Variovorax paradoxus: one gene and its partner. The protein of the gene in region 1 interacts with the protein of each later gene in a pairwise test. Links are inferred from orthologs where the notes say so. Each region holds a gene or a part of one and is shown on either strand. Other genes may lie near its edges.

Evidence for each region.
Region 2: the proteins of rpe (region 1) and eno interact in binary tests that used the Escherichia coli proteins (3 or more experiments, as listed by UniProt). The link is inferred for Variovorax paradoxus from one-to-one orthologs.

Annotation. Positions count from the first base shown.
Region 1 is NZ_CP045644.1:982,207-995,377, reverse strand. Bases 7,297-10,128 are described here. They hold rpe (ribulose-phosphate 3-epimerase), read left to right. Parts: upstream 7,297-8,280; coding sequence 8,281-8,976; downstream 8,977-10,128. Other genes in these bases: GFK26_RS04420 (succinylglutamate desuccinylase/aspartoacylase family protein), read left to right, coding at 9,401-10,128; GFK26_RS04425 (hypothetical protein), read right to left, coding at 8,966-9,220; apaG (Co2+/Mg2+ efflux protein ApaG), read right to left, coding at 7,825-8,220; GFK26_RS04440 (site-specific recombinase), read right to left, coding at 7,297-7,786. Also shown: GFK26_RS04470 (helix-turn-helix transcriptional regulator), read left to right, coding at 1-705; GFK26_RS04465 (SGNH/GDSL hydrolase family protein), read left to right, coding at 792-1,577; GFK26_RS04460 (isochorismatase family protein), read right to left, coding at 1,601-2,230; GFK26_RS04455 (GlxA family transcriptional regulator), read left to right, coding at 2,332-3,321; GFK26_RS04450 (YbdK family carboxylate-amine ligase), read right to left, coding at 3,331-4,548; GFK26_RS04445 (cation:proton antiporter), read right to left, coding at 4,545-5,816; more of GFK26_RS04440, read right to left, coding at 5,813-7,296; more of GFK26_RS04420, read left to right, coding at 10,129-10,393; GFK26_RS33955 (hypothetical protein), read left to right, coding at 10,578-10,754; GFK26_RS04415 (catalase), read left to right, coding at 10,786-12,975; GFK26_RS04410 (Imm72 family immunity protein), read right to left, coding at 13,009-13,171. UniProt on the Escherichia coli protein: Catalyzes the reversible epimerization of D-ribulose 5-phosphate to D-xylulose 5-phosphate.
Region 2 is NZ_CP045644.1:6,280,642-6,296,768, reverse strand. What follows is about bases 13,301-16,127. They hold eno (phosphopyruvate hydratase), read right to left. Parts: upstream 15,443-16,127; coding sequence 14,159-15,442; downstream 13,301-14,158. Other genes in these bases: kdsA (3-deoxy-8-phosphooctulonate synthase), read right to left, coding at 15,782-16,127; GFK26_RS29005 (DUF1330 domain-containing protein), read right to left, coding at 15,495-15,785; ftsB (cell division protein FtsB), read right to left, coding at 13,865-14,143; pnuC (nicotinamide riboside transporter PnuC), read right to left, coding at 13,301-13,702. Outside these bases: iron-containing alcohol dehydrogenase PsrA, read left to right, coding at 55-1,158; GFK26_RS29090 (Bug family tripartite tricarboxylate transporter substrate binding protein), read left to right, coding at 1,231-2,199; GFK26_RS29085 (Bug family tripartite tricarboxylate transporter substrate binding protein), read left to right, coding at 2,241-3,233; GFK26_RS29080 (TetR/AcrR family transcriptional regulator), read left to right, coding at 3,279-3,860; GFK26_RS29075 (thiolase family protein), read left to right, coding at 3,955-5,088; GFK26_RS29070 (MaoC family dehydratase), read left to right, coding at 5,128-5,583; GFK26_RS29065 (pentapeptide repeat-containing protein), read right to left, coding at 5,587-6,267; GFK26_RS29060 (ferritin-like domain-containing protein), read right to left, coding at 6,264-7,076; GFK26_RS29055 (gamma carbonic anhydrase family protein), read left to right, coding at 7,116-7,640; GFK26_RS29050 (Hsp33 family molecular chaperone HslO), read left to right, coding at 7,672-8,670; GFK26_RS29045 (NAD(P)-dependent oxidoreductase), read right to left, coding at 8,683-9,561; GFK26_RS29040 (SDR family oxidoreductase), read right to left, coding at 9,587-10,375; GFK26_RS29035 (AraC family transcriptional regulator), read left to right, coding at 10,481-11,356; GFK26_RS29030 (hypothetical protein), read right to left, coding at 11,360-12,343; GFK26_RS29025 (AAA family ATPase), read right to left, coding at 12,396-13,073; more of pnuC, read right to left, coding at 13,070-13,300. UniProt on the Escherichia coli protein: Catalyzes the reversible conversion of 2-phosphoglycerate (2-PG) into phosphoenolpyruvate (PEP). It is essential for the degradation of carbohydrates via glycolysis.

The DNA of each region.
Region 1 (13,171 bases):
ATTCGCCCCCGGGCCGAGGCGCCCTACGGCCCCGAGAGCGAGGCCTTCTGCCGGCGCCTGTCGCCGCACCTCGTGCGCGCCAGCGAGCTGCGTGCCCGCATGGCGCAGCTGGGCGAGCACGCGGCGACCGGGCTGTCGGCGCTCGACGCGCTGCCGCAAGGCATCGCCGTGCTCGACGAAGCCTGCCGCATCGACCACCTGAACGCCCGCGCGACCGCGTGCGCAGGCCGCGGCGGCCTGTTCGACAGCGCGCAGGGGCGCCTGCGGCTCGCGTCGCCGACGTTGCAGTCGGCCTTCGAACAGCGGGTGCGCGAGGCCTGCGCCGCGTCCGGCGGTGAGCGGGCCGGCGTGCTGCACCTGACCGTAGCCGGCGGCGTCGTTCGCATCACCGTGCTGCCGCTGAAGCCCTCGCACCCGCTGGCCGTGCTGCGCCAGCGCCACCGCGCGCTCGTGGTCTTCGCCCATCCGGCCGAGGCCGCCGCCACCGACCCGCGGCAGATGGAAAGCCTGCTCGGCCTGAGCCCGACCGAGGCGCGGCTTGCGCTGCTCATCGCGAGCGGCAAGACCGTGAAGGACTTCGCCGCCGCGCAGCACTGCTCCGAGCACACGGCGCGCAGCCACCTGCGCAACGTGATGCGCAAGACCGACTGCCACCGGCAGGCCGAGCTGGTGTTGCTGGTGCAGTCGCTGCGGCTGGGCGGCTGAGCAGGGTCTACCGCGAACGAGGGATGGCGCCGCGCGGCGCTTGCGAGAACCATGGCGCCCGATACACCGACAACGAGGAGTTCGCCATGGCTGTCTACTGGGACGAGACCAAGATGCAGACGGGCCCGCACGGCACCGCGACGATCCTCGCGTTCGGCGATTCGTGGTTCTGGTACCCGCTGCCGGGCGGCTGCCTGCTGAACTACCTGGGCGACGTGGTCGGCGCGCGCGGCCACGTGATCCTGGCCAAGGGCATGAACGGCGCGCAAACGCACGACTACGTCGACGGCAAGTACCGCAACGCGGTGCGCGAGTCGTTGCGCCTGTACGGCCCGACGCTGTCGGCGGTGTTCATCAGCGGCGGTGGCAACGACTTCGCGGGCTTCAACGACCTGCGCCCGCTGCTCAAGACCGACTGCTCCGCCGAGACGCTGGCCGCGCAGTGCTTTCGCAACGGCACGGGCGGCTTCGACCAGTTCCTCGTCGAGATGGACGAGCAGTACCGCGCGCTCATCGGCCTCATCTACACCCGCACGAGCGTGGACTGTCACATCGTCATGCACAGCTACGACTACGCCCCGCCCACGGGCGAGGCGCTGTTCGGGCGCGAAGGCTGGCTGCGCCCGGCGCTGGTCGACGCGGGCGTGGCGCCGGAGTTGTTCAAGCCCTGCGTCGACCACCTGATCGACGGCTTCCACGGCATGCTGCTGAACATCGCCAAGGGCGACCCGCAGCACCTGCACGTGGTGGACAGCCGCGGCACGCTGGGCCCGAGCGACTGGGCCAACGAGCTGCACCCCAACGGGCGTGGCTTCAAGAAGATCGCGGTGGAGCGCTGGAAGCCGGTGCTGCAGCCGCTGAACTTGGCTTGACCTGGCCTGATCTCCTGTGAGGGTCAGACGCCGCGCGCGCGGCGGTTGGACATGACCACGTTGTCCTTCTCGATCGCCGCGCCGCTCTTCAGCGCAGCAATCCACACGTCGGTCGTCGCCACGGCGGCGAAGTTGCTGTGGAACACGACGCTGAACACGCGGTGGATTTCCTCCGCGCTCACGCGGCCGGCCGCATTCTCGTAAGGCAGTGCGCCGGTGGCGTCCGACAGGAACTCCACGTTCAGCCCGCGGTGCATGGCCTCGAACACGGTGGACGCGTCGCAGTTCTGCGTCATGTAGCCGGTCACGCTCAGCGTGTCGATCTCGTGGCGCGTGAGCCAGTCGGCGAAGTCGGTGCCGGTGAAGACGCTCGGGAAGGCCTTGGTGACCAGGTGGTCGCGCGGGCGCTTGGCGATCTCGGGATGCAGCTGGCCGTGGAAGTGGTCGGCCTGGAAGACCGGCGCGCCCTTGGGTGCGTGGTGCTGCACCACCACCACCGGCACGCCGGCCGCGCGGGCCGCGTCCATGGCCTGCGCGATCTTCGGCAGTGAGCTCTCGACCGGCGGGTATTCGATCGGCAGGCCGCCGCCTTCGAAGTATTCGTTCTGCACGTCGATGACGACGAGGGCGCGGCGCGGTGCGGATTGGCTCATGGGTATCTCCTTCGGTGTTTGTGTGTGGAACGGCTCGATTCTTCGCGCACGGCGGATTTCGCGACAGTGGCCCGAAAGCCATTCATCGATAAGATCGGGCCATGCGCTCGACCACCACCAAGGCTGCCGTTGAAACCATCGCCGTCGTGGCGTTCGACGGCATCAGCCCCTTCCACCTCTCCGTGCCCTGCATGGTGTTCGGCGAAGACCGCACCGACACCGGCGCGCCGCGCTTTCGCGTGCAGGTCTGCGCACCCGAGCCCGGGCCGCTCGCCACCAACGCGGGCTTCACTCTGGTGGTGCCGCACGGCCTGGAGGCGATCCGCCGCGCGCAGATCGTGGTGGTGCCGTCATGGCGCGACGACGGCCGGCCCGCGCCGCCCGCGCTCATCCGTGCGCTGCAGGCGGCGCACCGACGCGGCGCCACCGTGGTCGGGCTGTGCCTGGGCGCCTTCGTGCTGGCCGAGGCCGGCCTGCTCGACGGGCGGCCCGCCACCACGCACTGGCACCTGGCCGCGGCCTTCGCCAAGCAATATCCGCAGGTCGTGCTGCAGCCTGAGGTGCTGTACGTGGACGACGGCGACGTGCTCACCTCGGCGGGCACGGCCGCGGGCATCGACTGCTGCCTGCACCTGCTGCGCGTGCGCTATGGCGCCGACACCGCGAACCGCGCCGCGCGGCGCATGGTCGTCGCGCCGCACCGGCAGGGCGGCCAGGCGCAGTACATCCAGCAGCCCATGCCGGCGGCGGCCGAACGCGACCGGCTCACGCCGCTGCTCGAATGGCTGGGACGGCATCTGCAGACGCCGCACGAACTCGACGAGCTCGCCAATCGCGCGCTCATGAGCCGGCGCACCTTCACGCGGCGCTTCCGTGAATCGACGGGCACGACGGTCGGCCAGTGGCTGCAGAACCAGCGCCTGGCGCTGGCGCAGCGGCTGCTCGAAACGACAGACCGCTCGGTGGAGCGCGTGGCGGCCGATGCGGGTTTCGGCTCGGCCGTGCTGCTGCGCAAGCACTTCGCCACGGCATTCAAGGTGTCGCCGACGGCGTACCGGCGGCAGTTCTCGCAGGAGGCCGTGGCCGCCTGAACGACTGGCTCAGGCCGCGCCGCGAAAGCGCAGCGAGGCTTGGCGCACGACCTCGGCCAGCAGCCGTTCCTTGCCCTGCTTCTCGCGCAGCCAGCGCGCGTCGTTGCGGTTGGCCTCGACGCTGGTGCGCAGCTCGCCCAGCGCCTGCGTGGCGTTGAGCGCCTCGCTGTGCCACTCGAGCTGGGTCATGGTCATCAGGATGTGGTCGCGCAGCGGCATGTGCTGGCCGCTGGCCGGGTCGACATACACCGCGTCCAGCCCGAAGCGACAGGCCTGGAAACGGTTGTAGGTGTAGACGAGGTAGTCGTCCTCGCACGGCTCGAAGGGCTGCTCCTGCAGGAACCACGCGGCCAGCGACTGCACGTAGCCCGCGAGTGCGGCGGCGCGCTCGATGGTGAGCGGCGTGTCGAACACGCGGATCTCGATGGTGCCGAACTCGGGCTTGGGACGGATGTCCCAGTAGAAGTCTTTCATGCTGCGCACGACGCCGGTGCGGGTCATGCGCTCGAAGTAGGCCTCGAATTCCTTCCAGCTCGTGGTGAAGGGCGCGCGGCCCGAGAGCGGAAACGCGAACACCGAGTTCAGCCGTGCCGAGTCGAACTGCGTGTCCTGCCCCTGCACGAACGGCGACGAAGCCGACAGCGCAATGAAGTGCGGGATGTAGCGCGACATGCGATGCAGCATGAGCAGCGCCGAATCGGCGTCGGGGCAGCCGATGTGCACGTGCTGGCCGAAGATGGTGAACTGCTTGCTCAGGTAGCCGTACAGCTCCGACAGCTCGCGAAAGCGCGGCTTGTCGTAGATGCGCCGTTCGTGCCACTGCTGGAACGCGTGCGTGCCGCCGCCGACCACCGCGATGTTGAGCTTGTCGGCGTTCTTGATCAGCGCCTCGCGGATGGGCGACAGCTGCGTGATCACGTCCTGCGCCGAATGGCAGATGTCGGTCGAGATTTCGATCATGCTCGACGTCATCTCGGGCACCACGCTGCCGGGCAGCGGCGTCTGCGCCATCAGGCGCAGCATGTCTTCGGCATACGGCGCGAGGTCGTAGTCGTGCGTGTTCACGAGCTGCAGCTCGAGCTCCACGCCGAGCGACAGCGCTTCCGACTTGTTGAAGGGCTCGAGCTTGACGGCGCGGCTCGCCGGATCGGCGGGCAGCGGCGCGGAGCGGACGTCGTCGCTGTCCGGGTCGATCGGGAGGATGGAGGTGGGGTTGCTGCTGCTCATCGCTGCGTGTCTTCCGTGGTGCTGAAGGCCTGCGGCGTCCAGGGGACCGAGCTCTCGCCCACGGCGTGGATCGCCACAGTGGCGAGCACGGCGCCCATCACTTCCATCAGCAGAATCGAGGGCAGGGCGACCTGCGTGATCATGGTGCCCAGGAGCGGCGAGGCCGATGCGAAATTGGAGGCGATCAGCAGGGCGATCGACGACAGCGGCGTCATCGCGCAGCCGACCCAGAAGGCCTGCTTCCAGCTGGCGCCGCTGCCCGGGTTGGCAATGGCCACGCCCGAAATCTTGGTGACCAGGCGCACGCCGATCACGGCCAGCACCACGCTGGCCACGGGCAGGGTCCAGTCGGCCTGCGCCGCCACCATCGACACCAGCACGAACATCAGCATCGTGAGCAGCGACGAGGCGGTGCCGAGCTGGCGTTGCCAGGCCCAGGGCTTGGGATTGAGTGTCTTGAGCAGCACGCCGCCGATGAGCGCCGCCAGCGGCGCCGAGCCGCCGATGTGGGCCGTAAGCGCCGCGCCCGCCGCGATGATCGCCAGCAGCAGGATCGAGGTGTTCTCGCTGCTCGGGCTCATCACGCGCAGCGCCGAACGCAATGCCAGCGCCATGATCGCGCCGACCACGAACGACATGCCCAGCACCACCGCCACCGGGTAGAGCTTTTGCATCAGCGACTGCGGCGCGCGCTCGATCAGGCCGGCCTGCGCGTAGCCCAGCGTGAGCGCGTAGAAGGTGTTGAGCGTGGCCAGCGTCATGGCGCGCTCGGTCACCGGGCCGGCGGCGCGGGTGTCCATGATCACGCGACTGAGCACGGCGGGCGAGGCGACGATCGCCATCAGCGCGATGGGGTTGGCCACCGGGTCGGGCAGGCCCAGCAGAATCAATATCCAGTACACGCCGAAGTAGGTCAGGCTTGCTTCGAGCAGGCTTTGCACCAGCACCATCGGGTTGTGGCGGAACCAGCGCAGCGGCAGCCGCCCGCCGGCCTCGAACAGCACCACGGCCGCGCCGAGTTCCAGCAAGAACAGGCTGATGCCGCGCAGCGGCCAGATCGCGCCCTCGAAGCCCGCAAAGCCCACCACCGCGCCCACCACCGAATAGCCGATGACCTTCGGCATCCCCAGGTAGCGCTGCACCAGGTGGCCGGAGGCGGCGGCGACGGCCACCAGAAGGGCCCAGAGCACGGTGGGCAGGCCGGCCGAGGGACGCGCCCATTCGGCCCAGAAGCCCTGGAGTTCGGCGATGAATTCGGTCAGGTTCATGTAGGCAGGAAAAAGCTCACCGGCCGGCTGCGCCAGCGGGCCCAGATCGCGCTGCGGATGCGGGCGCGGTCACCGAGGCTCACGCTGTGCGCGCGCAGCGCCAGCCGGAAAGCGAAATAAAAACTCACGCTCACATTGAGCGCGCCGATCACCGGAATCGCCGCAACCGCCCACCACAGGGCCGGCTGGTGCAGTGCCGGCAATCCGATGGATGCTGCTGCGGCCGCAATCTGGCCGGCCGACAGCGTGACATGGCGCACATCCAGCCCGAGCCCGAAGAAGCCCGCGAACGCAGGCAGCAGTCCGAGCATGAGTCCCAGCGAGATGTTGGAGGCGAAGCCTGAGATGTGTGTGCGCATGAAGGCGGCCCAGCGACGGGCCCGGGCGGCACCGAGAAAGGCGCCGATGCGAGGGTTGTAACGCATGGCGGAGTCCAGGCGATGCAGGACAAAGGCGTTTTCTGTCCATCCGGCGATGATGCTGGACGAAAACAGCAGGATGCCGGTGAATGCCGCAAAAAGAACGGTCGGTCCCAGCAGCGACAGACCGTTCAGCGTGGCCGCGGCATGGGCCGCGTCGAGCAGCGGCCGGCCCAGCGCGGCCTGGTAGCCGAGCACCAGCAGGCCGACCGCCGGCACCACCAGCAGCACGTTGCCCAGCACGGCCGCCACCTGCGAGCGCACGAGGTTGGCCACTTCGTCGACGAACTGGTCCACGGCCCCGTCCGACTTGATGTCGCGCAGCCGCGCCGCCATGGCGGGCGCGGTCATTGCGGGCTGCTTGGTGGCCAACGTGAGGTGCAGCAGCTGGATCGCGACAAAGCTGGCCGCATACATGACGCCCGAGACCAGTCCGCTCCAGAAGGCCGACAGCGCCAGCGCATAGATGCCGAACTTGGCCAGCACCGTCAACGCCGTGAACGCGCCGCCGCCGGCGGCTTTTTTCACCATCTGCAGGTAGCTGCGGCGGTCGCGCGTGATGTAGTGCTCGCCGGTCTCGGCGCTGCGCTCGGTCACCTTGGCCGCGAGCATCGACGAGTTGGAGGCGATCAGCGCGCGGATGCTGTTGCGCTCGCCGCCCGCCAGCACCAGCTTGCCGACCAGCCGCGCCATGCTCGGCCCGGGCACGGGCGAGATCAGGCAGTCGAGCAGCTCGCGGATGCGCAGCACGCGCTCGCGCAGCTGGCGCAGCCGGAACACCAGACCGACCGAGATGCCGTTGTCTTCCAGGTGCGTGTAGACCGACGAGGCGCTGGAGCGGCAGGCGTCGAGCCGGTCGCGAAAAGCCACGAAGGCGGCCTGCAGGGCGTCTTCATTGCGCGGCTGCGCAAACATCTGCTCGCGCAGCGCGTCGAGGTCGGACATGAGCGCATGAAAAGGACGCGCCTCGCCCGCTTCGGGGCTGATGCGCAGCCGCAGCTCGGGCGAGAAACCCGTCGCCACCACCTGGCTGCAGCAGTAGGTGACCGCGTCCATCACCGTGTGGCGCCAGCGCGGCGAGCCGTCGTGCGCGGGGGCGGCGTCGGACAGCAGCGCACCGATGCGTGCGAGCTGGGTGTCGTCGAGCAGCGCGATCCAGCCGGCATCGAACACGCCGGGCAGCACCAGCCGGAACAGGTCCGAGGCGTCGGTGGTCTCGGGCGTGCCCGGCAATATCTTGCGGCGCATGCGCTCGCCGAATTCGCTGAGGAAGGCGGTGCGCGGCGCAAAGCCGTAGTCGGCCAGCAGCGCTGTGAGGTCGACCGACTGGGTGAACGCGCGCCACCAGGCGCGCAGCCGTTCGCACAGCTCGGGCCGCGCCTCGACGGCGTCGAGCAGCAACTGCACGCGGCCGATGGCGGCCTGTGGCGAGGCGCGGTCGCCGCGCAGCCAGTCGAAGAGGTTGATGAGCCAGATGTGGCGCTGCGCCACATCGGCCGTGGGGTCGAGGCCGGCAAGCAGCCCCTGCAAGTCGCGCGATGCGGCAGCCATGGGGAGCGGAAGAGAAAAGGAAGAGAAGAGCGGGGCGCTCAGTGCAATACGCGCGAGACGGGCGTGCCGCCAATGTCGGCTTCGAGCACGAACATGGGAACCGGCACGTCGAAGCGCTCGCCTTCCTCGGTCACCACGAAGAAGCTGCCGTGCATCGTGCCGCTGGCGGCCTGCAGGCGGCAGCCGCTGGTGTAGCGGAACGATTCGCCGGGCGCCAGCAGCGGCTGCTGGCCGATCACGCCGAGGCCCTTGACCTCCTGCGGATGGCCCGAGGCGTCGTTGATGAGCCAGTGGCGCGCGATCAATTGCGCGCCCACCGTGCCCACATTGGAGATGGTGATCGTGTAGGAGAAGGTGTAGACGTTGTCCTTGGGCGAGGACTGGTCGGCCAGGTATCGCGGTTCGACCTGTACGCTGAAGGGGCTGTGTGACATGGGGCGCATGGTAACGGAGGCCTTTCCTCGGACTTCCGTCGGCTGCGAGAATCCGGGGTTATGAGCAGCACCCCGTTCCGCATTGCGCCCTCCATTCTTTCCGCCGACTTCGCGCACCTCGGCCAGGAACTGACCGACGTGATCGCGGCCGGTGCCGACTGGATCCACTTCGACGTGATGGACAACCATTACGTGCCGAACCTGACCTTCGGCCCCATGATCTGCCAGGCCCTCAAGCCCTATGCCAAGACCGCCGACGGCACGCCCGTGCCGATCGACGTGCACCTGATGGTGCAGCCGGTCGACGCGCTGGCCGCGTCTTTTGCGCAAGCGGGCGCTGACTACATCAGTTTCCACCCCGACGCATCGCCCCACACGCACCGCAGCATCCAGGCCATCCGGGCCGCGGGCTGCAAGCCAGGGCTGGTGTTCAACCCGGGGCTGGGCCTGGAGGCGCTGGACTGGGCCATCGACGACATCGACCTCATCCTCATCATGAGCGTCAACCCCGGCTTCGGCGGCCAGAGCTTCATCGACTCGGCGCTGCGCAAGATCGAGCAGGCGCGCAAGCGCATCGAGCAGAGCGGGCGCGACATCCGCCTGGAAGTGGACGGCGGCATCAAGGCCGACAACATCGCGCGCGTGGCCTCGGCCGGCGCCGACACCTTCGTGGCGGGCAGCGCGATCTTCAACGCCAAGGACTACGGCGCGGTGATCGGCGACATGCGCCAGCAGCTGGCCACCGTCAAGGCCTGACCTTGCCGTCGGGTGTGCGCTCGGGCGTCAGCCCGCGGTCCGTGTCGACCACGCCGCGTTCCACATCTTCGTAGCCACGCCGGCCCTTTTCGGGCGGCTGGCCGTCCTGCATCGCCTGGCTGTCCGACGACTGGTCGCGCTCGTGCGGCAGCCGCGGCGCCGATTCACCGTCCTTTTCGACGCGCGTGTCGCCGCCGGCGGTGTCCTTGTTTGCGTCCTTCGTGTCCTTGCGCGGCTGGGCCATCGTGTGCTCCTTCGAGGTTCTTTCTTCAATCAACGTTCGGGTCTGCCGCCAGCTTGCGCGGTGCCTCGCCGCCGGGCGGTAGGACAGGCGGGGGCGCGGTTGTAGGTTCGCGCTGCGCGCCCGCCGCATCCCCGGGCCTTGCCTTTTGCGCGGCCACAGGCGCCTCCGCATAATCGCCCGATGCCCACCGCCCTTTTCGACGACGCCGCGACCGCCACCGACAGCCTGCGCCTGCACGCGTTCGCGTCGCTGAACCCCGGCCCGCGCCTGCTCGTGATCGGCGGCGTGCATGGCGACGAGACCTGCGGCACCGAGGGCATCGCGCGCGTGCTGGCCGAGTTCGACAGCGGCGCCCTGCGCCTGTTGCGCGGCGAGCTCACGCTCGTGCCCGTCGCCAACCCGCTCGCGCGGCGCCGCCTGCAGCGCGAGGGCCAGCGCAACCTCAACCGCCTGTTCCGCCCGAGCGACACGCCCGCCGACTACGAAGCCCGCATCACCAACCGGCTGGCGCCCGTCATCGCGCGGCACGACGTGCTGCTCGACCTGCACTCCTTCCAGAGCGAGGGCGAGGCCTTCGCGAGGATCGGCCCGCGCGACAACAGCGGCCCGCTCGAACCCTTTGCGCATGCGCAGGAAGAAGGGCGGCTCGCGCTGCACATCGGCACGCCCATCGTCGTCGAGGGCTGGCTCGACATCTACGCCGCGGGCCTCGCACAGCGCGGCGCGGCGGTCGACGAGGCCGCCATCGACTTCGGCCGCGGCACCAATGAATACATCCGCAGCTGCGGCGGCTACGGCGTCACGCTCGAATGCGGCCAGCACCAGGACCCGCAGGCGCCCGAGGTGGCGTGGGCGGCCATCCGCCGCACGCTCGCGCTGCTGGGCATGGCGGCGCTGCCGCCGGGCCTGTCGGCCGCGCCTGCGCAACCGCCCCGGTTGCTGCGCCTGGCGAGCGTGACCGACCGCCTGCACGAAGACGACAGCTTCGTGCGCGACTGGGCCACCTTCGACGCCGTGCAGCGCGGCGAACCCGTCGGCATGCGGCACGACGGCACACTGGTCAGTGCGCCCGAAGACGGCTTCATCGTGTTCCCCAACGCCATGGCGCTGCCCGGCGCCGAGTGGTTCTACTTCGCGCGGCCCAGCGACCGCGTGCTCGACCCGGGCCTCTGAAGCCTCGGCGCTGTCGGCGCCCTCCTACCGGGGGCGCCCACCTTCTCCCACAGACGGGGAGGGGCGCCCACTACGGGGGCGCGGCCGCGCCGAACCTAAGCTCTTTTGCTGGCCAACCGACCCGGGCTCCCCCGAGCGTCGGGCGCGCCGGTCGACGCGATCACTTTCTCCGAGGGAACACATCATGGAATTCTCGACACTGTTCGACACGCTCATGGGCACGTGGGGCGATGAAATCCTGGTCTGGGCCGTCGCGGCCGTGACCGGCTGCATCGGCCTCATCGCCGTGGTGAATGTCCTGGACATCTTCATCGGCAGCAGCGGCAGCGGCAGCAGCAACAGCAACAACGAAGCCAGCTGAGAGAGGGCGACACGACGTGCCCAGAACCCCGATGTCTCCCCAGAACAAGGCCGCTGCGGGTCGCCGCGCCAGCACCGCCAAGACCGGTGACGGCGCCAACGCCAAGCAGCTGCAGCTCGACGGCTTCACCGCCGAGCACCCCACGCACCTGACGACCAACCAGGGCCTGCAGATCCCGGACAACCACAACTCGCTCAGGGCGGGCGTGCGCGGGCCGACGCTGCTCGAAGACTTCATCCTGCGCGAGAAGATCACGCACTTCGACCACGAGCGCATTCCCGAGCGCGCCGTGCATGCGCGCGGCTCGGCGGCGCACGGCTACTTCCAGGTCTACCAATCGATGTCGCAGTACACCTGCGCCGACTTCCTGCAGGACCCGGACACAAGGACGCCCGTGTTCGTTCGCTTCTCGACCGTGGCCGGCTCGCGCGGCTCGGCCGACACCGTGCGCGACGTGCGCGGCTTTGCCGTCAAGTTCTACACGCGCGAGGGCAACTACGACCTCGTGGGCAACAACATCCCCGTGTTCTTCATCCAGGACGCGATGAAGTTCCCCGACCTCATCCACGCCGTGAAGCCCGAGCCGCACCACGAGATGCCGCAGGCCGCGAGCGCGCACGACACCTTCTGGGACTTCGCCTCGCTCATGCCCGAGACTACCCACATGCTGATGTGGGCCATGAGCGACCGCGCCATTCCGCGCAGCCTTCGCATGATGGAAGGCTTCGGTGTCCACACCTTCCGCTTCGTGAATGCGCGCGGCGAAAGCCACTTCGTGAAGTTCCACTGGAAGCCCAAGCTCGGCGTGCACGGCCTCGTGTGGGACGAGGCGCAGAAGATTGCCGGCAAGGACCCCGACTTTCACCGACGCGACCTGTGGGAGGCCATCGAGCAGGGCCACTTCCCCGAGTGGGAACTCGGCGTGCAGCTCATTGCGCCCGACCGCGCCGAGTCGCTGGGCTTCGACCTGCTCGACCCCACCAAGCTGATCCCCGAAGAGATGGTGCCCGTGCAGCGCATCGGCAAGCTGGTGCTCAACCGCAACCCCGACAACTTCTTCGCCGAGACCGAGCAGGTGGCGTTTCACCCCGGCCACGTCGTGCCCGGCATCGACTTCAGCAACGACCCGCTGCTGCAGGGCCGGCTGTTCAGCTACACCGACACGCAGATCTCGCGCCTGGGCGGCGCCAACTTCCACGAGCTGCCGATCAACAAGGGCGTGTGCCCGTTCCACAACTTCCAGCGCGACGGCATGCACCGCCAGACCATCGCGCGCGGCCAGGTCGCCTACGAACCCAACACGCTGGGCAGCGGCACCGAGTTTCGTGTCGACGGCGGCAGCCACGGCTTCCAGTCCTTTCCCGACGAGGTCGTGTCGCCCAAGGTGCGGCGCCGCAGCCCCTCGTTCGACGACCACTTCACGCAGGCGCGCCTGTTCTTCAACAGCCAGAGCATGGCCGAGAAGGAGCACATCGTCGCGGCCTTCCGCTTCGAACTCTCGAAGCTCGAGGTGCCCGCCATCCGCCAGCGCATGGTCGACAACCTCGCGCACGTCGACGAGAAACTCGCACGCCGCGTGGCCGAGCCGCTGGGCATCGGCGAGCCCGATGCCAAGGCGGCGGCGGGCTACGCGGGCTTTCGCGAACACCGCATCGATCTGCCCATCGACGAGTCGCCTGCATTGCGCATGAGCGACGGCAGCGCCGATGGCGTGGTGCGCACGCGCAAGGTCGCGATCCTCGTGGCCGACGGCATCGACTCGGCGTCGCTCAAGCCGATCCGCGATGCGCTCGAACAGGCGGGTGCGCTGTGCAAGGTGGTGGGCCCGAGGCTCGGCACCGTGGCCAGCGCCTCGAAGCGCCAGATCGACATCGACATGACCTTCACGAACACCGCCTCGGTGATGTTCGACGCCGTGCTCGTGCCTGCGGGTGCCGAGGGCGCTGCGGCGCTTGCGGCGCAGGGCGATGCCGTGCACTTCGTGCTCGAGGCGTACAAGCACTGCAAGGCGATCTGCGTGGTGGGCGAAGGCGTGCAGTTGCTGGCGACGCTGGGCGTCACGCCCGAAGGTGAGGCACCGGCCGGCGTGGTGGTGGCCGAAACGCCTGTCACCAACCTGGGCGACGCCACTGCGGCGACCCAGATTGCGCAGGATTTCATCGCGGCGATTGCGAAGCACCGGCATTGGGATCGTGTGAATATCGACAGCGTGCCGGCGTGATTGCAGGCCTGTGCTCACCGGCCTGTTCTCGTATCAGTCTTTCTGCAAGTACCAGACGACTGAACCAGTCGGAGTGGAAGCGGGCCCTGGCATGGGTTGACCGCGTTCGACGTACTCCTGGCGATTGTTCAGACGAGGAGCAAGCCAGTTGCCCGTCTGTGGGCAGAGGTCACCGGAAACGACGCTGCGCCCGGAA
Region 2 (16,127 bases), 5.3 Mb from region 1 along the record:
TCGCGCTTCGCGTCCCTGCCCGCGGCGTTCGCCGCTTCCTGAAGAAACCCCTCCATGAGCGCCAACTACCACAACCCCGTGCACAGCGTGTACGGGGCAGGGGCCCTGCTGTCCCTGCCGAAGCTGCTCGAAGGCCGGCGCGCCGCGCTGGTGACCTTTCCCGAGGCGCGCGCGCTCGGGCTGCTCGACCGGCTGGAGGCGGTGCTCGGCGATGCGCTGGCCTGCACGCTCGACCAGACGCGGCCCAACCCCGACGTGGCGGAACTGGCCGAGACCTATGAATGGTTCTGGCGCACGCATGCCGACGTGGAAGTGATCGTCGCGGTCGGCGGCGGCAGCGCCATCGACACGGCGAAGGCGCTGATGGTGGCCGACGAGCACGGGCGCTTTGCCGATCTGGTGGCGGGCCTCGCGGGCGAGCGGCCCTTCGTCGCCACGCGCCACAAGACGCTCATCGCCGTGCCCACGACGGCCGGCACGGGCAGCGAGGTCACGCCCTGGGCCACCATCTGGGACCGCGAGCGGCAGAAGAAGTACTCGCTGCATCTGCCGCAGACCTGGCCGAGCCACGCCATCATCGACCCCGAGCTGATGCTGTCGCTGCCTGCGGCGGTCACGCTGCAGAGTGGGCTCGATGCGCTGTCGCACGCGCTCGAAGCGATCTGGAACGTCAACGCGAATCCGATGTCCGACACCTTCGCCGTGGCGGCCGTGCAGGACACGCTGGAGGTGCTGCCGCAGCTCATGGCCCGGCTCGACGACGTCGAGCTGCGCGGGCGCATGGCGCTCGCGGCGCTGAAGGCGGGCATGGCGTTTTCCAACACCAAGACCGCGCTCGCGCATTCGATCTCGTACGAGATGACGCTGCGCTACGGCCTGCCGCACGGCATCGCCTGCTCGTTCCCGCTGCCGATGGTGCTGGCGCGGGCCATCGGACGTCGGCCCGACCGCGACGCGGTGCTGGCGCAGGCATTGCGCATGCCGCTGGCCGAGGCGCCGGCGCAGCTTGCAGCCTTCATCGAATCGCTGGGCGTGAAGACGCGCTTCGCCGACTACGGCGTGGGCGAGGACGAGGCGCGCGAGATGCTGCGCCATGCCCAGGGCGGGGCGCGCGGGCGCAACTTCATCGGCAACGATGTGGAGGCGCAGGAAGCCTGAGAACGCGCGCGCCGGAGGTCCGGCGATGTTTCAGAATGGACGCTCCTATTCAAGAGACATCGAGAGACATCCATGAACCTTCGCAGACTCTGCACCGGCCTCGCGCTGGCCACGACCGCCACGCTGGCCATGGCCCAGGGCTATCCCACCGCCAAGCCCATCCGCCTGATCGTCGGCTACCCGCCCGGCGGCGGCATCGACTTCGCGGCGCGCACGGTGCAGGTGCCGCTGCAGGAAGCGCTCAAGCAGCAGCTGGTGGTCGACTACAAGCCGGGCGCGAGCGGCATGATCGCCGCCACCGAGCTCACGCGCCAGCCGGCCGACGGCTACACGCTGCTGCTGGCCAACACCGGCCCCTTCGCCATCGCGCCGTACCTGCAGAGCAAGCCGCCGTACGACCCCATCAAGCAGTTCACCTACATCGGCCAGATCAGCCAGGGCAGCTACATCGCGGTGACGCGGCCCGACCATCCGGCGAAGAACCTCAAGGAGTTCGTGGCGTGGGCCAAGGGCCAGCCCGGCAAGGTCAACTTCGCCTCGGGCGGCAACGGCACTTCGACGCACCTGAACGGCGAGCTCATGAACCAGGTGACGGGCCTGGACATGACGCACGTGCCGTACAAGGGCAGCGCGCCTGCGGTGCAAGACCTGCTCGGCGGGCAGACGCAGATCCTCATCGACGCGGGCAGCGTGCTGCTGCCGCAGGTGAAGGGCGGCAAGCTCAAGGCGCTGGCCGTGACCGGCCCGGTGCGCGATCCGCAACTGCCCGACGTTCCGACGGTGAAGGAGCTGGGCCTCGCGGGCATGGAGTCGGTCGGTTTCCAGGGCCTGGTCGGCCCGGCCAACATGCCCAAGGACGTGGTCGATCGCCTGTCGGCTGAACTCGCGAAAGCGCTGGCGACACCGGAGATCAAGGCCAAGTTTGCGACGGCCGGCGCCGAGGTGCATCCGCTCGGCCCGGCGGCGTTTGCGGCGTTCGTCAAGGCGGACAATGAGAAGTGGTCCAAGCTGATCCGCGAGCGCAAGCTGCAGCTGGACTGACCGACTTTCTTTCTCATCGACGCATGTTTCTCACTGACACCATGAACTTCCTCGCCGCCTCCAAGCACTCGCGCCGCACCACGACCCGGCTGCTCGCCGCCGCGGCGCTGTGCGCGGCCAGCAGCGCGCACGCGCAGACTGTGCCGCGCACCGTGCGGCTCATCGTGGCCTACCCGGCGGGCGGCGTGAGCGACGTGGTCGCCCGCGCGCTCGGCGACCGGCTCGCCACGCAACTGGGCACCACGGTGATCGTCGACAACCGCGCGGGCGCGAGCGGCGCCATCGGCATGGACGCCGTGGCCAAGGCCGCGCCCGACGGCGCGACGCTGGGCTTCTCGGCCATCAGCCCGCTGGTGCTGAGCCCGCACCTGGGCAAGCTGCCGTTCGATCCGCTGAAGGACATCGTGCCGGTGGCCAGCGTGATGTATTCGCCCGTGCTGCTGGTCGCCACGCCCGCCAGCAAGGCGAAGGACTTCCGCGCGCTGATAGCCGAAGCCAAAGCGCAGCCCGGCGCAGTGCGCTGGGCCACGTCGGGCCCGGCCTCGCTCGGCCACATCGTGCTCGAGCAGGTGCGTGCGACGGCCGGCGTGGACATCACGCACGTGCCGTACAAGGGCGGTGGTCAGCAGCTCAACGACGCGCTGAGCGGGCAGTTCGAAATTCTGTCGACCAACGCCAGCCCGACGCTGTCGGCGCACATCCAGTCGGGCAAGCTGCGCCCGCTGGCGGCGGGTGCGCCTGCGCGGCTTGAGAGCCTGCCGCAGGTGCCCACGCTGGCCGAGCTGGGCTACAGCGCGGCCAACATCCATTCGCTGTTCGGTGTGTTCGCGCCCGCGGGCACACCCGCGGCGCTGGTCGCGAAGTACAACGCCGAGATCAACAAGGCGCTCGCCAGCCCCGAGCTGCGCACCAAGCTCACGGCCACCGACAACGTGCCCACCACCGGCACGCCGGCCGCCTTCGCCAAGGAAATCGCCAGCGAGTTCGAGAGCAACGGCCGCATCGTGAAGGCCGCGGGCATCAAGGCCGATTGACCCCGGCGCTTGCAGGGGCGAGATTGCCTACCTTATAGTAGGTAGATGAACGACGCTTCCACCCTGGCCCCCGGCGGCACCCGCGATCAGATTCTTGCGGTGGCGCGCGGGCTCATCGAAACCCGTTCGTACCTGGGCTTCAGCTTCCAGGACGTGGCCAACGCGGTGGGCGTGCGCAAGGCCAGCCTGTACCACCACTTTCCGACCAAGGAAGCGCTGGGCATCGCGGTGATCCAGGGCGCCACGCAGAGTTTCAAAGACTGGGTGGCGGCGCGCGCCCGCGAGCCCAAGGACGCGCTCGAATCGTATTTCCGCATGTACCGCAACACGCTGAAGGCGGGCTCGGGCCTGTGCCCGGCGGGCGCACTGGCGCCGGGCTGGGACTGCATCAACGAAGACCTGCGCCTGGCCGTGCAAGCCTTGCGCAACACGCAGGTGATGTGGCTCACGGGCGTGCTCGGCGCGCTGGTGCCGGCGCAGGCGCAGAAAGACAACCCCGTGGCCTCGCTCGCGGCCTTCGTGTTCTCGTCGTGCCAGGGCGCGCTGCTCGCGTCGCGCATGACGGGCCGCGTCGAAGACTTCGACGACGCCATCGCGCAACTGCGGCGCGCGCTGCCGCTCGACTGACCGATCTGTTTCACCACGGGCACGCCTGGCGTGCCTTTTTTTGAACCCCGAAGCCTACCGATTGGATGGTAGTTTTTCCCCAAGGAGTGTTCCCATGAAAGCCGTGATTTCCGCCTACGCCCGTTCGCCGTTCCACTTCGCCAAGAAGGGCGCGCTGGCCGAGGTGCGCCCCGACACGCTCGCCGCCGGCGTGGTGCAGGGCCTGCTGCAGCGCACCGACCTCGACCCCGCGCTGCTCGAAGACATCATCCTGGGCTGCGCCTACCCCGAGGCCTCGCAGGGCAACAACCTTGCGCGCATCGTCGGGCTGCTGGCCGGGCTGCCGCACGAGGTGGGCGGCATGACGGTGAACCGCTTCTGCGGCTCGTCGATGCAGGCCGTGCACATCGCCGCCGCGCAGATCGAGGCGGGCATGGGCGAGGCTTTCCTGTGCGTGGGCGTGGAGTCGATGACGATGGTGCCGCAGGGCGGCTTCAACTTCTCGCCCAGCCCCGAGCTGCTGGCGAACACCGATGCCTACATCTCGATGGGCGAGACCGCCGAGAACGTTGCGCAGCGCTGGAACGTGAGTCGCGCCGACCAGGACGCGCTGGCCGTCGAGTCGCACCGCAAGGCGACCGAGGCCCGTGCGCAGGGCCGGCTGGCCGGCGAAATCGTGCCGGTGCGCCTGGCCTCCGGCGAGGTGGTCGATGCCGACGGCTGCATCCGCCCCTCGACCTCGGCCGAGGCGCTGGCCAACCTCAAGCCCGTGTTTCGTCCCGATGGCGTGGTCACGGCCGGCACCTCGTCGCCGCTGACCGACGGCGCGGCCGTGGTGCTGGTCACCAGCGACGCCTTCGCCGCGAAGCACGGCCTGAAACCGTTGGCGCGCATCCGCTCGTTCGCGACCGTGGGCGTCGACCCGGCCGTCATGGGCATCGGCCCGATTCCCGCCACGCGCAAGGCGCTCGCACGCGCGGGCCTGAGCGTGGCCGACCTCGACGTGGTTGAGATCAACGAGGCCTTCTCGTCGCAGGCGCTGGCCTGCATCCGCGACCTCGGGCTCGACCCGGCGACGGTGAACCTCGACGGCGGCGGCCTGGCCATCGGCCACCCGTTGGGCGCCACCGGCGCGCGCATCACGGGCAAGGCGGCGGCGCTGCTGGCGCGCGAGAACGGCCGCTACGCGCTCGCAACCCAATGCATCGGCGGCGGGCAGGGCATTGCCACCATCCTCGAACGCGTCTGATCGCCCGAGAATGGCGGGCAACGAAACAAGGAGACTCCCATGGCCACGCTGTTGTATCTCGAAGACCTGAAGGTCGGCGACCGTTTCCAGAGCGGCGAACACCTGCTCGATGTGGCGCAGATCAAGGCCTTCGCGCAGCAGTTCGACCCGCAGCCTTTCCACACCGACGAAGAGGCTGCAAAGAACACTTTCTTCGGCGGCCTGGCCGCGAGCGGCTGGCACACGGCGGCGCTCACGATGAAGCTGCTGGTCGACAGCGGCATCCCGCTGGCCGACGGCATCATCGGCTCGGGCGGCGAGCTGCAGTGGCCCAAGCCCACGCGCCCTGGCGACGTGCTGCATGTGCTCAGCGAGGTGGTCGACATCACGCCTTCGCGCTCCAAGCCCGGCCGCGCGATGGTCACGATGCGTTGCCAGACGCGCAACCAGCGCGGCGAGGTGCTGCAGTACTTCACGCCGAAGCTGGTGGTGCACAGCCGCACCGCGACGTCTTGAATCTCAGACGACGCGCAGGCCCAGTTCCTCGACGAGTGCGGCGGCCTGGCGGTGGGAGATGGTCGCGCCCTTGAACGGCGCGGCGTTGGCCAGCCGCAGGCCGCCCAGGTCCACGTCGCGCAGGTCGGCGCCTTCGAAGCGCGCAAGCTTCAGGTGCGCGTTGCGCAGGCTGCCGCCTTCGAAAATGGCCTCGCGGAAATCGCAGCCCGACAGGTCGGCTTCCGACAGGTCGAGCTGGGCGAGCGTCTGCTTGCGAAACGACAGGCCGCGCAGGTGCGCGTCGATGAGCAGCGAATCCTTGAACACGACGCCCAGCGCCGACACCTCGCCGAAGTGCGCGCCCGTGAGCTTCACGCCCGTGAAGAGCGCCGAGGGCAGCTTGGCGCGCGCCCACTGCGTGTTGTTCAGGTCGCAGTCCTGGAAGCGCGCGTTCGTGAGGTCGGCGAGCCCGAAGTCGGCTTGGCGTGCGCGGCAGCCGGTCCAGCGCGTGTCCGCCAGCTGGGCACGGTCGAACGAGGTTTCGGCGAAGCTGCACAGCGTGAACTGCGCGCCGCGCAGGTCGAGGCGCGACAGGTCGGCCTCGTCGAAATGGCAGCGTTCGAAGCGGGGCGGCGTGTCGCGGTCTTGCAGGCAGGCTTGCAGGTCGGCGCGTGACCAGGTCTGGTCGGAAATCACATCAGTCATTCGGGGCGGGAGTCGGTCAGCGCTTGCAGCTCTGCGGGGCTGAAGCCCGCCCGGCTGCGGGCTTCGAGGTTGAAAGGCGGCTTGTGGCGCGGCGCGTCGTAGCGCGCGACCAGGGCCGGGTAGTTGGCTTCGGCGTCGAGCCCGGCGCGTTCGCACAGCCAGCGGTACCAGTGGTTGCCGATGGCCACGTGGCCCACTTCGTCGCGCAGGATGATGTCGAGGATTTCCACGGCACGCAGCGCATCGGGCGTGTTCACGCGCTTGAGTTTGGACTGGATCAGCGGCGTGGCGTCGAGCCCGCGCGCCTCGAGCGTGCGCGGCACCAGCGCCATGCGCGCGAGCACGTCGTCTTTGGTCTTCTCGCACATGTTCCACAGGCCGTCGTGGCCCGGAAAGTCGCCGTAGCGCCAGCCCATGGCCTGCAGGTGCGTGTGCAGCATCGTGAAGTGCTGCGCCTCCTCGTCGGCCACGCGCAGCCAGTCGCGGTAGTAGGCCTCGGGCATGCCGTCGTAGCGCCACACGGCGTCCAGCGCGAGGTTGATCGCGTTGAACTCGATGTGGCAGATCGAATGGATCAGCGCGGCGCGGCCCTCGGGCGTGAAGGGCGAGCGCTTTTGCACGGCGGTGGCGGCCACGCGCAGCGGGCGCTCGGGACGGCCCGGCACGCCGTCATCGTCGCCGGGCGTGCGCAGGGGCTCGAGTGCTATGGAAACAGTAGCTGCCTCGGCAGCCGTGGCGCGCGTGGCGGCCACCTTGTCGTCGGGGTCTGTCAGGCGCAGCGCGGCCAGCGCGCTCAATCGGGGGTGCATCCCTACAATTCTAGTTTTGCCCCTCCGGAGACAACCACGATGGCGATTTACGAATTGGATGGCATTGCCCCGCGCCTTGGCGAAGGCGCATGGGTCGCGGACAGCGCCCAGGTCATGGGCAACGTCGAACTGGCGCAGAACGCGAGCGTCTGGTTCGGCGCCGTGCTGCGCGGCGACACCGAGGTGCTGACCATCGGGCGCAACAGCAACATCCAGGACCTGTCGGTGCTGCACGCCGACATCGGCTGCCCGCTGACCATCGGCGACAACGTGACGGTGGGGCACCAGGTGATGCTGCACGGCTGCACCATCGGCGACAACTCGCTGATCGGCATCCAGGCCGTGGTCTTGAATAACGCCAAGATCGGCCGCAATTCGATCGTTGGCGCCGGCAGCGTCGTGACCGAGGGCAAGGAGTTTCCCGACAACTCCCTCATCATCGGCTCGCCCGCCAAGGTGGTGCGCACGCTCGACGATGCCGCCGCCGCCAAGCTTCGCCAAAGCGCCGAGCACTACGTCGAAAACGCCCATCGCTTCGCGAAGGGCCTGAAAAAAATCGCCTGACCCGCGCAGGCACAGAGAGAAAGAATCCGTTTTGAGCGAGCTGCACAAATTCCTGTTCGATGGCCTGCCGGTGCGCGGCATGATCGTGCGCCTGACAGATGCGTGGCAGGAGATCCTTGCGCGGCGCGCCTCCAACACCGCCACCGGCCCGTACCCGCCGCCGGTGGCTGAACTGCTCGGCGAGATGACGGCTGCGGCCACGCTGATGCAGTCGAACATCAAGTTCAACGGCGCCTTGATCCTGCAGATCTTCGGCGACGGTCCCGTGAAGGTGGCCGTGGCCGAGGCCAAGCCCGACCTGAGCCTGCGCGCCACCGCCAAGGTGATCGGCGACCTGCCGGCCGACGCGCACCTGCCCGACATGGTCAACGTGAACAACAAGGGCCGCTGCGCCATCACGCTCGACCCGAAAGACAAGCTCCCGGGCGCCACGCCGTACCAGGGCGTCGTGCCGCTGTTCGGCGAAGACGGTGAAAAGCTCGGCAAGCTCAGCGACGTGCTGCAGCACTACATGCTGCAAAGCGAACAGCTCGACACCACGCTGGTGCTCGCGGCCGACGACAAGGTGGCGGCCGGCCTGCTGATCCAGCGCCTGCCGGTGAAGGGCGAGGGCAACCTCGAAGGCACGTCCGACAAGGACCGCGACCAGGCCAGCGAAGACCGCATCGGCCGCAACGAGGAATACAACCGCATCTCGATCCTCGCGTCGAGCCTCACGCGCGACGAGCTGCTCACGCTCGACGTCGAGACCATCCTGCGCCGCCTGTTCTGGGAAGAAAAGCTGCTGCGCTTCGAACCGCAGGCCGGCCTGCTCGGCCCGCACTTCGCGTGCACCTGCGGCCGCGAGCGCGTGGCGCAGATGATCCGCGGGCTCGGCGTGGAAGAGGCCGAGGAAATCCTCGCCGAGCGCGGCGACATCGAGGTCGGCTGCGACTTCTGCGGCAAGCAGTACCGCTTCGACGCGATCGACACCGCGCAGCTGTTCAAGCCGCCGGGCGACCAGCTGCCGGGCAGCCCGGTCGTCCAGTAAGCGCGGCTGCGCTCAGGCGGGCTGCGGCGGCTGATGCCGCAGCACCTTGGCCATCGCGGCCAGGCGCTCGTTGCCCAGGCCTGCGCGCAGCGCGCGGTCGAACATCCCCATCAGAAAATCCGGGAAGGCTGCGTCGAGCTGCGCCTCGCGCGCCTGCTTCACGAACAGCCGGCCCGAGCCCGCGCAGGTGGCCATCGAGCTCTCGGGCTCGCCGTATTGGCCGGCGTGGATGGCCTCGCCCTCGGCCTGGATCATTTCGCCGAGCACCGGCGAGATCGCGCCGATCATCTGCGAGAACCCGTCCACCGGCAGCCCTTCGGCTTCGCAGATGCGCACGCCGTGGAAGAAACCGCTCATCGCGCCGAACATGCACGAGAGCGTGGCCAGGTCCCAGGCGGCCGCATTGCCGATCGGCTCGCCCATGTGCTGGATGTTCCCCGCGATGGCTTCGAGCAGCGGTCGGCAGGCGGCGAGGGCGCGTGCTTCGCCGGAGATGAAGAGCGGCGTGTCGGGCCGGCCGATCTGGCCCGGCGTGGCGAGCAGGGCGCCGTCGAGGTAAGCCACGCCGCTGAGCGCGGCCCAGTCGTCGCGCGCGTCCTGCGGTGTGCCGGTGCTCAGCTGCACGAGCACCTTGCCGCGCAACGCGTCGTGAACGCCGGGCGCGGTGAGGATGGCGCGCGACGCCGGGTAGTCGGCCACGCAGACCAGCACCACGGGGCTCGCCTGCACGGCGGCCAGGGCCGTCGGTGCGAGCACGGTACCCTGGTTCAGCAGAGGCCTTGCGCGCTCGGCGGTGCGGTTCCACACCGTCAGCGTGAATTTCGATGATTGAAGGGCGCGCGCGAGGGCCACGCCCATGGGGCCGAGGCCGATGAGGGAAACGTCGGTCATGTGAAGTCCTTGGAGAGAAGTCAGATCAAGCGGCTGCCGGCGTCAGGCCCTGGCCCAGCCCGCCGTCGACGGTGAGCCGCGCGCCTGTCGTGAAGGTCGCCTCGAAGGCGAAGAAGAGCACCGCGCGCGCCACTTCGGCCGATGTGCCGTGGCGACGCATCGGCGTGATCTGGTCGCCCAGGCGCATGAACTCGGCGCGCTCTTCGGCGCTCGCGTCGGTCACGCCGAGCGTGGGCGTGTCGATGAAGCCGGGGCTCACCACGTTCACGCGGATGCCGCGCGTCACCAGCTCGGCCGCGAAGCCCGAGGCCATCGAGCGCAGTGCGGCCTTGGTGGCGCTGTAGACGCTCAGGCCGTGCATGCCGCCTTCGTCCGCAATGGACGAGGTGAAGACGATCGAACTGCCCGCCGGCATCAGCGGCGCCAGGCGCTGCACGGTGAAGAACGGGCCCTTGGTGTTGACCGCGAAGGCGCGGTCGTAGCCCGCCTCGGTCACCTGTTCGAAAGGTTCGAGCGACGAGATGCCGGCGTTGATGTGCAGCAGGTCGATGCGGCCGAAACGCTCGCGCACCGTGGCGGAGAGTGCATCGATGTCGGCCAGCGAGGCCGTGTCGGACGCCAGCACATGGGCGCGCGAACCGAACGGGCCGAGCACGCGGCGCGCGGCCTCCAGGTTCTGCGGATTGCGCCCGGTCACGAGCACGTCGGCGCCGCCTTCGAGCAGCGCTTGCGCGGTGGCCAGGCCCATGCCGAGGGTGCCGCCGGTGATGACGGCTTTCTTGCCTGCGTAAGGGGTGTGGGGTGTGGTGTTCATGGGCTCGATGATCCCGATCGCACGGCGTCGGGTCGCGCACATTCGGCTGCGGGGGAGCACAAACGGTCGACGGCATGCACGGCGCTCGCGGCCCATAATGTTTCGATGAGCGATACCGATCTGGACACCGATTTCCGCGGGCACGGTGGAGTGGCGCCTGATGTGGCGCTGTCCGGCGACAGCTTCGTCGCCCCGCCCGCCACCGACAGCCTGCGCGTCGACGTGCGACAGACCCCCGGCGGCGTGGTCGGCTACGAGGCGCTGCCCGACCACCGCCTCAAGCTGCACGCGGGCGCGCCGGTGGCGGGCGCCTGCCAGTTTCATCGCTTTCTCTACACGCGCGGCGACCTCGACATCCTGCCGGCCGGCAGCACCGACATCTGGCACGAAGAGTCGGCGAGCACGTCGGTTGTGGTGCGCATGGCGCCCGCGCTGCTCGCGCGCACCGCCGACGAGATGGGACTGCCGGCCGAGCGCGCGGTGCTCGGCGAGCGTCACCAGTTCCGCGACCCGCAGATCGAGCACATCGCCTGGGCACTCGACGCCGAGCGCCGCGCGGGCTTTCCCAACGGGCGGCTCTACACCGACAGTCTCGGCACGGCGCTCGCGGTGCAGTTGATCGCGGCCGGCCCGCAGGTGGCGCCGTCACCCGCGCAGGGGCTGACGCGATTGCAGCTGAAGCGTGTCACGGAGTTCATCGAGGCGCATCTGGACGGCGACCTGTCGCTGGCCGCGCTGGCTGAGGTCGCGGGCCTGAGCGCCTCGCACCTGAAGACGCAGTTCAAGCGCTCGACCGGCCAGGCGGTGCATGCCTACGTGGTGCATCGCCGCGTCGACCGCGCGCGCAGCCTGCTGCTGAACAGCGAACTGCCCGCGAGCCTCGTGGCGCTCGAGAGCGGCTTCTCGCACCAGAGCCACATGGCGCGCTGCATGCGGCGCGTGCTGGGCCTCACGCCCGGCGAGGTGCGGCGCGCAGCCTAGTGTTCAGCGGGCTTCGTCGTCGAAGCCGCTGAATTCGATGTCCGGCGCGCTCGTGTTGTGCTTCGAGGGCAGGCTGCGGCCGAAGCGCACCTGCGTGGCGTTCAGCGTCTTCACCGCGGGCAGCGGCAACACCTGTTCGGCCGCCTGCGGCGAGGCCTGCCAGCGCACCTCGCTCATGTCGGCGTTGTCGGGCGTCACGTACATCGAACGCAGCACCGCGAAGGGTTGCTTGGCACTGGCCGTGGGCTTCGAGAGCGTCACGTCGAGCGCGGTGCGGGTGCGGCTGATCTCGGTCACGCGCGCCACCGCCTTGCCGCCGTCGGTGAAGCGCAGGTGGATCGCGAGCGGCTCGGGCACGACGCGGATCGACGCGATGTTCACCACCGGCCGCCCGGCCTGCACGACCGGGCCGAGCAGGAACGACGAGCCGTACACGCCGTCGCCGAAGCGCGCCTCGGGCAGCGGCTTGAGGCGCCAGTAGCCGTCGGAGGGGTAGAGCACGATGGCTTCGAGCGCCTTGCCGTTGTCCTTCTTGAACACCTGCAGCAGGTGAAAGCCGCGGTCGTGCCGCGCGCCGACCTGCACCGGCACGCGCGCCGACCGCCAGAAGGTCGGCAGCGTCATGCCGACGATGCGCCATTGCGCGTTGTCGAGCAGCACGACGGTGCGCTTCTTGAAACGATGCGCCGGGTCGGTCGGGTGGGCGCCGCCGTCGAAGTTGCAGCCCGAGAAGTCGGGCGCGGTGACGTCGTTGCCGATGTTGCCGAGGTAGCTCGGCTGCAGCGCTTCGATGCGCATGTGGCGGATACCGTCGCCGCGCAGCACCATCGACACGTTGTCTTCCTCGGCGCAGGCTGTCGGGGTGGTGGCGTTCTCGACGGTGGCTGCAACGGGCGCTGCAGAAGCGGCACTGGCGGTCAGCAGCAGGGCGAGGAAAGCGGCGGCGGGAGCGCGCGGGGCAAGGCGCGCAGCAATCGAAACGGGCATCGGGTCTCCGGTGAAAAGGAGAGGGCGCGCGAGCACCTGCGAACCGAGAGGCTCAGGTGGGGTCGCGGCGCGCCATCAGGTCGCTGAAAAGCTTATGTTCGCATTCCGGGTCGGAACACTTCTCGCAAGGCCATGTCCACGAGGCGGGCTTCGCATCGCGGCGGGTGCGCGTGCGGGCCCGGCCTTCGTTGCCGGCGATGGTGTTGATCGCATTCCATGCGTTCGCCAGCCGCTCGCCGCCGCTGCCGTGTACCACCGCATACGAAAGCCCTGCGCGCGAGAGCGCGGCGCGCACCAGCGTGTCGGTCGGCTGGCGCGCATGAGGACCGTCGCGCATGTCGTCGGCCACCCAGGGCAGGTCGAGCGCGGTGAGCAAGGTGATGGCGTAGCGCCGCTGCGCGGCCAGGGCGCTGTCGTAGAGCGAGGTGTCGGCGAACAGCTGCTCGCTGTAGACGGCTGTCATGAGCGCCGTGGTGTCGGCCACCACCACGCCCGTGGCGGCAGCGGCGTCGATGCGGCGCATCTGTTCGTCGGCGATGGCCTGCTGCTCGTCGGGGCGCGGCGTGCGGCCTTCGCGTTCGCACCATTCGCGCAGGTACTCGCCCACGAGCGTGACGGTCGTGCCGCGGTCTTGCAGGCGCTGCGCGATGGCGCGCGAGAGCTCGGTCTTGCCGGTGCTCTCGGCGCCCACGAGCGCGATGACGCAGCCGGTCGGCAGGTTCGGTGTCATGCGGGCACCGCCTTCGTGGTGGCCTTCGGCAGGCGTCGCTGCCATGCCAGGAAGCCGGCCACGCTGAGCACGGCGAACACCGCGTACAGCGCCGTCGTGAGCCACAGGCCCTTGTGGATGAACAGGCCCACGCTGACCACGTTCACGGCCAGCCACACGAGCCAGTTCTCGATGAACTTGCGCCCGAGCAAAAACTGCCCGACCAGGCTCAGGCCGGTGACAAAGCCGTCCCACCAGGGCACGTCGGTGTTGGTGAAGCGGCGCAGGAAGAGGGCGACCACGGGCCACGCGATGGCGCAGGCCACGAGGGCATACGCGGAGCCGCGCGGCGACAGCCGGCTGACCCGCAAGGCGCTGCCGTCGGCGCGAAAGCCGCGCAGCCATTGCGCCCAGCCCCACAGGGCGACGAAGGCGAAGAAGACTTGAAGCGAGGCGTCGCCGTAGATGCGCGCGTTGGCGAACACCACCATGTAGAGCAGCGAGCTGACGATGGCCAGCGGCCAGCCCCAGTGGATCTCGCGCATGTTGCAGCCAACCATCGCGAGCGCGAGCACGGCGGCGACGAGTTCGAGCCAGGTGACGGGAGAGCCCCACAGCGCAAAGGCGGAGGCCGAGAGGAACTCGGGGATGAGGTTCACGCCGAGGCTGTGCGTCTTTCGGAGCGCTCTGTGAACCTCACACAGTCTGGTCGTGGGACACCGTGGAACCGGCTTTGCCGGGCCGCTGGTGTCGCCCCCTGGAAGGGGGTTGGCGAAGCGACACGAAGTGCGCGGAGACTGGGGGTCATCCGATTACCTTGCGATCTGCACGAAGACTTCGTTCGGTTTGACCATGCCGAGTTCCGCGCGGGCGCGTTCCTCGACCATCTCGAGGCCGTCTTTCAGGTCATTGACCTCGGACGCGAGCCGCTCGTTGTTGAGGGCGGCCTTGGCGTTGGCGTCCTTCTGGTCGGCCAGTTGGGTTCTCAACTGGGCGACCTCGCGCACGCTGCCGCGCCCGTTCCACAGCTGCCACTGCAGGATGACCAGCAGCAGCACCAGGATGAGAGGAGGGACGAAGCGCGCGCGCATGCAGGCTGCGAGGCGCTACTTGAGGTTGTAGAACGCGCCGCGGCCCGGGTAGACGGCGATGTCGCCGAGGTCTTCTTCGATGCGCAGCAGCTGGTTGTACTTGGCGATGCGGTCCGAACGCGACAGCGAGCCGGTCTTGATCTGGCCGGCGTTGGTGCCCACGGCGATGTCGGCAATGGTGCTGTCTTCGGTTTCGCCCGAGCGGTGCGAAATGACGGCCGTGTAGCCCGCGCGCTTGGCCATCTCGATGGCGGCGAAGGTCTCGGTCAGCGTGCCGATCTGGTTGATCTTGATCAGGATCGAGTTGGCGATGCCCTTGTCGATGCCCTCTTGCAGGATCTTGGTGTTGGTGACGAACAGGTCGTCGCCCACCAACTGCACGCGCTTGCCCAGGCGTTCGGTCAGGTGCTTCCAGCCGTCCCAGTCGCCTTCGTGCATGCCGTCTTCGATGCTGATGATCGGGTACTTGTCGACCCAGGTCGCGAGCATGTCGGTCCAGCTTTCGGCCGACAGCGAGAGGTTTTCGCCCGACAGCACGTACTTGCCGTCCTTGTAGAACTCGCTGGCCGCGCAGTCCAGGCCCAGGGCGATCTGTTCGCCGGCGGTGTAGCCGGCCTTGTCGATGGCTTCCAGGATGAGCTGGATGGCTGCTTCGTGGCTCTCGACGCTGGGGGCGAAGCCGCCTTCGTCGCCCACCGCCGTGCTGATGCCGCGGTCGCCCAGGATCTTCTTCAGGGCGTGGAACACTTCGGCGCCGTAACGCACGGCCTCGCGGAAGCTCTTGGCGCCCACGGGGATGATCATGAACTCTTGCAGGTCGAGGCTGTTGTTGGCGTGCGCGCCGCCGTTGATGACGTTCATCATCGGCACCGGCAGCTGCATGCCGCCCATGCCGCCGAAATAACGGTACAGGGGCAGGCCCGACTCTTCGGCCGCGGCGCGGGCCACGGCCATCGACACGGCGAGCGTGGCGTTGGCGCCCAGGCGGGCCTTGTTGTCGGTGCCGTCCAGGTCGATCATCGTGCGATCGAGGAAGGCCTGTTCGCTGGCGTCCAGGCCCAGCACGGCTTCCGAGATCTCGGTGTTGATGTTCTCGACGGCCTTCAGCACGCCCTTGCCGAGGTAGCGGCTCTTGTCGCCGTCGCGCAGCTCGATGGCCTCGCGCGAACCGGTCGAAGCGCCCGAGGGCACGGCCGCACGGCCCATGGTGCCCGATTCGAGCAGCACGTCGCACTCGACGGTGGGGTTGCCTCGGCTGTCGAGAATTTCGCGGCCGACGATGTCAACGATTGCACTCATCTCTATTTCTTTCTCTGGGTCTCTTGGTGGAGTGGACTGGCAAAAAACGGAATCAAAGGCCTTCGACCGCGATCATGTTCATGATGGCGGCGCCGGCACGCGCTTCGCGCGCCTTCAGGTATTCGGGCGTTTCGTAGAAGGCCTTGGCCTGCTCGAAGCTGGGGAATTTGAGCACGACCACGCGGGTGGGCTTCCAGTCGCCTTCGAGCGGCTGCACCTGGCCGCCGCGCACGCAGACTTCGGCGCCGTGCGCCTGCATCGCGACGCTCGACCACTTCTTGTATTCCTCGTACTGCGTCGGGTTCGTGACCTCGACGTGGGCAATGACGTAACCGCTGCTCATGCTTGAAAACTGTCCTCTAGAAAAGCGTTTTTCTTGGTGACCCGGTCGAGCGCCAGCAGCGTTTCGAGCAGGGCCTTCATGTGCTTGAGCGGCACGGCGTTGGGGCCGTCGCTCAGGGCTTTGTTGGGGTCGGGGTGGGTCTCCATGAAGAGACCGGCCACGCCCACGGCCACGGCCGCGCGCGAGAGCACCGGCACCATTTCGCGCTGGCCGCCCGAGCTCGTGCCCTGGCCGCCGGGCAGCTGCACCGAGTGCGTGGCGTCGAACACCACGGGCGCCTTCGTCTCGCGCATGATCGCGAGCGAGCGCATGTCCGACACGAGGTTGTTGTAGCCGAAGCTG